Regions from separate parts of the Streptomyces sp. XH2 genome, predicted to be linked through region 2. Evidence: riboswitches for the same ligand, from Rfam matches in the RefSeq annotation. Region 2 holds a riboswitch; the other holds the start of a gene.

Region 1 (4,227 bases), on a different contig from region 2:
TCTGGCGCTGACAGCCGGTAGCCGGGTTGACCCGACCCGGGCGCGTCACGGTGCCGCGGGCGGCGTGACGCGCCCGTCAGAGCACGGCGGACTTCAGCGGCACGGACGCGTCGGCGGCCTTCGCCCGGTCGAGGACGGCGCCCTTCTCGATGAGCTTGCGGCCCTGGGCCAGGTCCCGGGGCCGGCCGACGGCCAGCAGGGCCACCAGGGCCCCGTCGCGCAGCCAGCACACGCTCCAGGCGGCGCTCGACGGGTCGCCGCGCCACAGCAGTTCGTCGGCACCGGCGTGGTGGCCCGCGTACTGCACGAACCGCCCGAACTGCTCGGACCAGAAGTACGGCACCGGGTCGTAGACCGGCCCCTCGGCCGGGCCGAGCGCGATGTTCGCGGCGACGGTCCGCGGACCCTGCATGGCGTTGTCCCAGTGGTGCACGAGCAGCCGCTCGCCGTAGCGGGCGGACGGGAACGACGCGCAGTCACCGACCGCGTAGACGCCGGGGAGCGAGGCGCGCAGCCGCTCGTCGGCGACGACGGCCCGGTCCTCGCCGAGCTCGATGCCGGAGCCCTCCAGCCAGCCGGTCGCGGGCCGCGCGCCGATGCCGACGACCACGGCGCCGGCCGGCAGCCGGGTGCCGTCGGCGAGCACGACCGCGCCGGGCTCGACGGTGCTCACGCGCGCGCCGAGCATCAGCCGGGCGCCGCTCTCGGCGTACCAGGGGGCCATGCGGTCGGCGACCTCGGCGGGCATGGCGCCGGCGAGCACGCGGTCCGCGGCCTCGACCACGGTCACCTCGCAGCCCGCCTCCCGGGCGGCCGTCGCGACCTCGGCGCCGATCCAGCCCGCGCCGACGGCGACGACGTCGTGCTGGGCGGCCAGCACCGGCCGCAGCCGCACGGCGTCGTCCAGGGTGCGCAGCAGGTGGACGTCGGACAGTCCCTCGCAGCCGGGCAGCCGGACCGGCTCGGCGCCGGTGGCGATGACCAGGACGTCGTACGGGACGGGCCCGGCCGCGGTGTCCAGCAGGCGCTCGGCGGCGCGCAGGCCGGTGGCCTCGCGCCCGAGCTGCAGGTCTATCCCGAGCGAGGCGAAGTCCACCTCGAACGCGGAACCCTCGGCCTTGCCGAGCAGGACGGCCTTGGAGAGCGGCGGCCTGTCGTACGGCGGGTGCGGCTCGGCGCCCAGCACGGTCACGGTGCCGGTCCAGCCGTACTCGCGCAGGGCGACGGCGGTCTGCACGCCCGCCATCCCGGCACCCACGATGACGACGCTCCGCTCACTGGCGGCAAGTGCTTCTTCCCGGTGCTCGCTCACCCGATCACTGTAGGGCGGGGGCGGCGGGGACCGGCGCGCGGGCACCGCCGCGTCGCCGGCCGACAGGCCCTCGCCCGGGCATCGCGGGGCGTACTAGGGTGACCGGTACAACGCACTCGCGGGAGCCCGGACGACCGGGCTGAGAGGGAGGCTGACCGGCCTCCGACCGTACGAACCTGATCCGGGTCATGCCGGCGAAGGGAGGGGCTGGACGCCTCATGGACGCGTCTACCACCACATCGGACACATCGGGCCGCGCTCCGGCCGTGCCCGCCTGCGACGTCCTCGTCGTGGGCGGCGGCCTGATCGGCCTCGTCACCGCCTGGCGCGCGGCACAGCGCGGGCTGCGCACCGCCGTCGCCGACCCCGCGCCGGGCGGCGGCGCCGCACAGGTCGCCGCGGGCATGCTGGCCGCGGTGACCGAACTGCACTACGGAGAAGAGGCGCTGCTCGCCCTCAACCTGGCCTCCGCGCAGCGCTATCCGGGCTTCACGGCCGAGCTGGAGGAGGCGAGCGGCGTCGCCACCGGCTACCGCGCGTGCGGCACGCTGGCCGTCGCCCTCGACGCCGACGACCGGGAGCACCTGCGCGAACTGCACGCCCTGCAGCAGCGCTGCGGCCTGGACGCGCAGTGGCTCACGGGCCGCGAGTGCCGCCGTCTGGAGCCGATGCTCGCGCCCGGCGTACGCGGGGGGCTGCGCGTCGACGGGGACCACCAGACCGATCCCCGCAGGCTCGCGCGTGCGCTGCTCACGGCCTGCGAGCGGGCCGGGGTGGCCTTCCACCGCGCCGGGGCCGTACGGCTGCTGCTCGCCGGGGACCGGGCCGCGGGCGCGGAGCTCGCCGACGGGCGCCGCGTCCCCGCCGGACAGGTCGTGCTCGCCGCGGGCAGCCGCAGCGGCACGCTCGCGGGCGTCCCCGCCGACGTCCTGCCGCCCGTGCGGCCCGTCAAGGGCCAGGTGCTGCGGCTGCGCGTCCCGGACGCGTACGCGCCCTTCCTCTCCCGCACCGTGCGGGCGGTCGTCCGCGGCGGCCCGGTGTACCTCGTGCCGCGCGAGAACGGCGAGCTGGTCCTGGGCGCGACCACCGAGGAGCTCGGCTGGGACACCACGGTCACCGCCGGCGGCGTCTACGAACTGCTGCGCGACGCCCACGAGCTGGTGCCCGGCATCACCGAACTGCCCCTGGTGGAGACCTCCGCCGGGCTGCGCCCCGGCTCCCCCGACAACGCCCCCCTGCTCGGCCCGACCGCCCTGCCCGGCCTGCACGCCGCCACCGGACACCACCGCAACGGCGTCCTGCTCGCCCCGCTGACCGGCGACGTCATGGCCGAGGTGCTGACCACGGGGCGCCTCCCCGAGGAGGCCCGCCCCTTCTCCCCCCGACGCTTCTCGAACCCGCTCCAGGAGCTGCCCGCATGAACCCCACCGACCCCACCGACACGCCCGCGGCCCACATGGGCATCAGCGTCAACGGCGAGCACCGCGAGGTGCCCCACGGCCTGACCCTCGGCAGTCTGGTGGCGAGCATGACCACCGCGCCCGGCGGGGTGGCCGCCGCGGTCAACGAGACCGTCGTGCCGCGTGGCCAGTGGCCCGCCACGCGGCTCGGCGCCGGCGACCGCGTCGAGGTCCTCACCGCAGTGCAGGGAGGCTGATCAGCCCTGATGGCCGACGACCTGCTCACCATCGCCGACACCTCCTTCAGCTCCCGGCTGATCATGGGCACCGGCGGCGCGCCCAGCCTCGACGTCATGGAGCGCGCGCTCCTCGCCTCCGGCACCGAGCTGACCACCGTGGCGATGCGCCGCCTCGACGCGAGCGTCCGCGGCTCCGTGCTCTCCGTCCTGCAGAAGCACTCCATCCGGGTGCTGCCGAACACGGCCGGCTGCTACACGGCCGGCGAGGCCGTCCTCACGGCCCGGCTGGCCCGCGAGGCGCTCGGCACGGACTGGGTCAAGCTGGAGGTGATCGCCGACGAGCGCACGCTGCTGCCCGACCCGATCGAGCTGCTCGACGCCGCGGAGATACTCGTCGACGACGGCTTCACCGTGCTGCCGTACACCAACGACGACCCGGTCCTCGCCCGCAAGCTGGAGGACGTCGGCTGCGCCGCGATCATGCCGCTGGGCTCGCCCATCGGCTCCGGCCTCGGCATCCGCAACCCGCACAACTTCCAGCTGATCACCGAGCGGGCCGGGGTGCCCGTGATCCTCGACGCGGGCGCCGGCACGGCCTCCGACGCGGCGCTGGCCATGGAGCTGGGCTGCGCCGCGGTCATGCTCGCCTCGGCGGTGACCCGCGCCCAGGAGCCCGTGCTGATGGCGGAGGCGATGCGGCACGCCGTGGAGGCGGGGCGGCTGGCGCACCGGGCGGGGCGGATACCGCGGCGGCACTTCGCCGAGGCGTCTTCTCCTGCGGAGGGCTTGGCGCGACTGGATCCGGAGCGTCCGGCGTTCGGCGCGTAGCAGGGCCCTGCTCTCACCCTTTTAGACTCGTCGCGTGGATACGACGCTAGGGGACCCGCTGGTCGGGCACACGCTCGACGGCCGCTACCGGGTGGAGGCCCGCATCGCCGTGGGCGGCATGGCCACGGTCTACCGTGCCCTCGACACCCGGCTCGACCGGGTGCTCGCGGTCAAGGTGATGCACCCCGCCCTCGCCTCGGACACGGCCTTCGTGGAGCGCTTCATCCGCGAGGCCAAATCCGTCGCGCGCCTGGACCACCCCAATGTGGTGGGCGTCTACGACCAGGGCACCGACGGCCCGTACGTCTATCTGGCGATGGAGTACGTGCCCGGGTGCACGCTGCGCGACGTGCTGCGCGAGCGCGGGGCCCTGCAGCCCCGCGCCGCCCTCGACATCCTGGAGCCGGTGCTGGCCGCGCTCGGCGCGGCCCACCTCGCGGGGCTGGTG
Region 2 (4,227 bases):
CAGATCCACCTCTCGCCATGCCCGCAGCGGCGAGGCCCCCAGTACGGCGGCGGCCTCACGCAGCCGGGCGTCCACGGCGCGCAGGACCGGCAGTACGGTGCGGACGACGAACGGGACGCCCACGAGGGCCTGTGCGAGCGGCACCAGGATCCAGGACGCCCGCAGGTCCAGCGGCGGCTCGTCGAGACTGATGAGGAAGCCGAAGCCGACGGTCACGGCGGACGTGCCGAGCGGCAGCATGAGCAGGGCGTCGAAGCCCCGCACGAGGCGGCCCTCGCGCCGTGTCAGCGCCGCGGCTGCGAGGCCCCCGACGACGACCGCGATGGCCGTCGCGGCGAGCCCGTACGCGAGGGAATTGCCGATCGCCTCCAGCGGGGCGACGACGAACGTGCCGGCGTTGCTGTCCGCAGAGGCCAGCGCCCGGTAGAAGGTCAGCCCGTATCCGTCCGGGCCCTCGAAGGAGCGCAGCATGAGGACCACGAGCGGCGCGAGGATGAGCACGGCGACGACCGCCAGGACGGACGCCAGGAACGCCCACTGCCCAGCGCCCCGTGGGCGCCGCGCGGTGCGCGCCGGGTCGACCAGCCTCAGGGTCGCCTCACGCCGGCGCACCGTCCAGGCGTGCACGGCCAGCAGGGCGGCCACGGCCACGAACTGCAGGAGGGTGAGGACGGCTGCCGTCGGCAGGTCGAGCATCTGCGCGGTCTGCTGGTAGATCTCCACTTCCAGGGTGGCGTAGCGCGGTCCGCCGAGGATCTGCACGACGCCGAAGGAGGTGAAGGTGAAGAGGAAGACCATGAGGGCGGCGGCGGCCACCGCGGGTGCCAGGGCGGGCAGTGTGACCCGCCGCCAGGCCGTGAAGCGCCCCGCGCCCAGGACCCTCGCCGCTTCCTCCTGGCGGGGGTCGAGCTGGGCCCACAGGCCGCCGACGGTGCGGACGACCACGGCGTAGTTGAAGAACACGTGGGCGAGCAGGATCGCCCACACCGTCGTGTCCAGGCGCACCCCCCACCATTCGTCCAGCAGTCCCCCGCGCCCGAGCAGCGCCAGGAAGGCCGAGCCGGCGACGACGGTCGGCAGGACGAACGGCACGGTGACCACGGCGCGCAGCATGCGCTTGCCAGGGAAGTCGAAGCGCGCGAAGGCGTACGCCCCGGGCAGGGCCAGGGCGAGGGTCAGTGCGGTGGAGGCGGCCGCCTGCCAGGTGGTGAACCACAGCACGTGGCCGATGGCCGGGTCGGTCAGGACCTCGCCGACGCGGGCGAACTGCCACTGCCCGCCGTCCTTCAGGCCCCGGGAGACGATCGCGGCGACCGGGTAGGCGAAGAAGACGCCGAAGAAGGCGAGCGGCAGGGCCATGAGGCCGAGCCGCACCGCCATCCGCCGCCCGGCCCCGCCCGCGCCTCGTGCGGGGCCCCGTGCCGCGGCCCCCGGTTCTACTTCAGGACGAGCGAGGACCATGCCTTGACCCACTGGTCGCGGTTCTTGGCGATCTTCTCGGGGGCGAGCGTGCCGGGCTCGTTCACCTGCGCGCCGTACTTGGTGAACAGTTCGGGGAGCTTGGCGTCCTGGTTGGCGGGCTTGACGAACATCTGCAGCGGCATGTCCTCCTGGAACGTACGGCTCAGGAGGAAGTCGATCAGGGCCTTGCCGCCCTCGGGGTTCTTCGCGCCCTTCAGCAGCCCGGCGAACTCGTTCTGCTGGAAGCAGGTGCCCGTGGCCACGCCGGTCGGCGCCTCGGCGGGCTGCGGCTTCACGCCCATGACCTCGGCCGGCGGGCTGGAGGCGTAGGAGACGACGAGGGGCTTGTCGCCCTTGGCCTTCTTCCCGCCCGCCGAGCCGGAGAAGCGCTCGTTGTAGGCCTGCTCCCAGCCGTCCACGACCTCCACGCCGTTGGCCTTGAGCTTCTTCCAGTAGTCCTGCCAGCCGTCGTCGCCGTACTTGGCGGCCGTGGCGAGCTGGAAGGCGAGGCCGGGGGACGAGGTGGCGACGTTCTCGGTGACGAGGAGGTTCTTGTACTCGGGCTTGACGAGGTCGTCGAGGGTCTGCGGCGGGGCCAGCTTGTGGTCGGCGAAATAGGCGCGGTCGTAGTTGACGCAGATGTCGCCGGTGTCGACGGGGGTGACCCGGTGCTCGGCGGCGTCGGCCTGGAGCTTCCTCGGGACCCGCTCCAGGCCCTTGGCCTCGTACGGGGCGAAGATGCCGTTGTCGAGCGCCCGGGACAGGAGGGTGTTGTCGACGCCGAAGAAGACGTCGCCCTGCGGGTGGCTCTTGGACAGGATGGCCTGGTTCACGGCCTGGCCGGCGTCGCCGCCCTTGAGGACGTTGACCTTGTAGCCGGTCTGCCGGGTGAACTGCTTGAGCACCTCGTCGGACGCGGCGAAGGAGTTGTGCGAGACCAGGGTGACGGTCTTGTCCTTGCCGTCCGACGCGCCCGAGGCGCCGGAGTCGTCCGAACCGCCGCACGCGGCCAGGGCCGGGAAGGCGAGCGCGGCGACGGCCGCCGTGCCGATGGCACGCCGAAGGTTGGTGTTCATGGTTGAGCTGACTCCCTACGCCGGTATGACCCGGATCAGGTCCGAGGGTCTGCGGGCCGTGCCGCACTCTCAGCGCCCCGTGGGCGCTCCCCTGTCGGATTGTTCATTTGTGCGAAGGCACCGTATCAGTGCCCTCGCCATGGATCGCCGTCCGAGCTGCGTCGCCGGCTCAGCGCTCGGTGGCGGCCAGCTGTCCGCAGGCGCCGTCGATCTCCTGGCCACGCGTGTCCCGGACGGTCACGGGCACGCCGTGCGCGGCGATGGCCGCGACGAAGGCGCGCTCGTCCTCGGGCCGGGAGGCCGTCCACTTCGACCCCGGGGTGGGGTTGAGCGGAATGAGGTTGACGTGGACGCGCTTGCCCTTGAGGAGCCGCCCGAGGAGGTCGCCGCGCCACGCCTGGTCGTTGATGTCGCGGATCAGGGCGTACTCGATGGAGATCCGGCGGCCGGACTTCTCCGCGTACTCCCACGCCGCGTCGAGGACCTCGCGGACCTTCCAGCGGGTGTTGACCGGCACCAGGGTGTCGCGCAGCTCGTCGTCCGGCGCGTGCAGGGAGACGGCCAGGCGGCACTTGAAGCCCTCGTCGGCGAAGCGCAGCATCGCGGGGACCAGGCCGACGGTGGAGACGGTGATGCCGCGCTGGGAGAGCCCCAGGCCGTCCGGCTCGGGGTCCGTGAGGCGGCGGATGGCGCCGACGACCCGCTTGTAGTTGGCCAGCGGCTCGCCCATGCCCATGAAGACGATGTTGGACAGCCGCGCGGGGCCGCCGGGGACCTCGCCGTCGCGCAGGGCCCGCATGCCGTCGACGATCTGGTGGACGATCTCGGCCGTCGACAGGTTCCGGTCCAGCCCGGCCTGGCCCGTCGCGCAGAACGGGCAGTTCATGCCGCAGCCGGCCTGTGAGCTGATGCACATGGTGACCCGGTCGGGGTAGCGCATCAGCACGGACTCCACCAGCTTGCCGTCGTGCAGGCGCCAGAGGGTCTTGCGGGTGGTGTCGTCGTCGCAGGAGATGTGCCGCACGACGCTCATGAGCTCCGGCAGCAGCTCGGTGGCGAGCTTCTCGCGCGCCGCCGCCGGGATGTCGGTCCACGTCGCGGGGTCGTGCGCGTACCGGGCGAAGTAGTGCTGAGAGAGCTGCTTGGCGCGGAACGGCTTCTCGCCGATCGCGGAGACGGCCTCACGCCGCTCGGCGGGCGAGAGGTCGGCGAGGTGGCGCGGCGGCAGCTTGGCCCCCCGGGGGGCGACGAACGTCAGTTCTCCAGGCGCGGGGGCCATGAGCAAAGACTCCTCATTGACGACGGCGGATGACCTCCGCTATCGCGGAGCCAGCGGCAGGACGATGCCGGAACCCGGAGATCTCACCAGGGGCACCCCCGCATGGGGCGGGGCCGGAAAAGGGCCCGTCGCACAGCGACGAGCCCTTCCAGGGTACCTGGCCCGCCTCAGGCCGAGCCGACGAAGACGACCAGGAGGAGCCAGACCACCGGCGCGGTCGGCAGGAGCGAGTCCAGCCGGTCCATGATGCCGCCGTGCCCCGGCAGCAGGGCGCCCATGTCCTTGATGCCGAGATCCCTCTTGATCATGGATTCACCGAGGTCGCCCAGCGTGGCGCTGACCGCGACGGCGAGGCCGAGGAGCAGCCCCTCCCACCACGCTCCGTCGTCGATCAGGAACTGCATGCACAGC

The links. A riboswitch is a leader RNA that binds a small molecule or an ion and turns the genes downstream of it on or off. The one in region 2 is predicted to bind thiamine pyrophosphate.
Region 1: it holds a riboswitch for thiamine pyrophosphate, as region 2 does, so the genes downstream of both, thiO (glycine oxidase ThiO) here and ACOTKD_RS33955 (thiamine ABC transporter substrate-binding protein) in region 2, are expected to answer to the same signal.

Annotation. Positions count from the first base shown of each region.
Region 1 is NZ_JBMMMZ010000002.1:600,290-604,516, reverse strand. It holds gene ACOTKD_RS06365 (NAD(P)/FAD-dependent oxidoreductase) at 77-1,246, opposite strand; TPP riboswitch at 1,421-1,532, shown strand; gene thiO (glycine oxidase ThiO) at 1,531-2,733, shown strand; gene thiS (sulfur carrier protein ThiS) at 2,769-2,969, shown strand; gene ACOTKD_RS06350 (thiazole synthase) at 2,979-3,779, shown strand; gene pknB (Stk1 family PASTA domain-containing Ser/Thr kinase) at 3,814-4,227, shown strand, end outside.
Region 2 is NZ_JBMMMZ010000020.1:40,502-44,728, forward strand. It holds gene ACOTKD_RS33950 (ABC transporter permease) at 1-1,380, opposite strand, end outside; gene ACOTKD_RS33955 (thiamine ABC transporter substrate-binding protein) at 1,437-2,537, opposite strand; TPP riboswitch at 2,533-2,640, opposite strand; gene rlmN (23S rRNA (adenine(2503)-C(2))-methyltransferase RlmN) at 2,707-3,816, opposite strand; gene ACOTKD_RS33965 (phosphatidate cytidylyltransferase) at 3,984-4,227, opposite strand, start outside.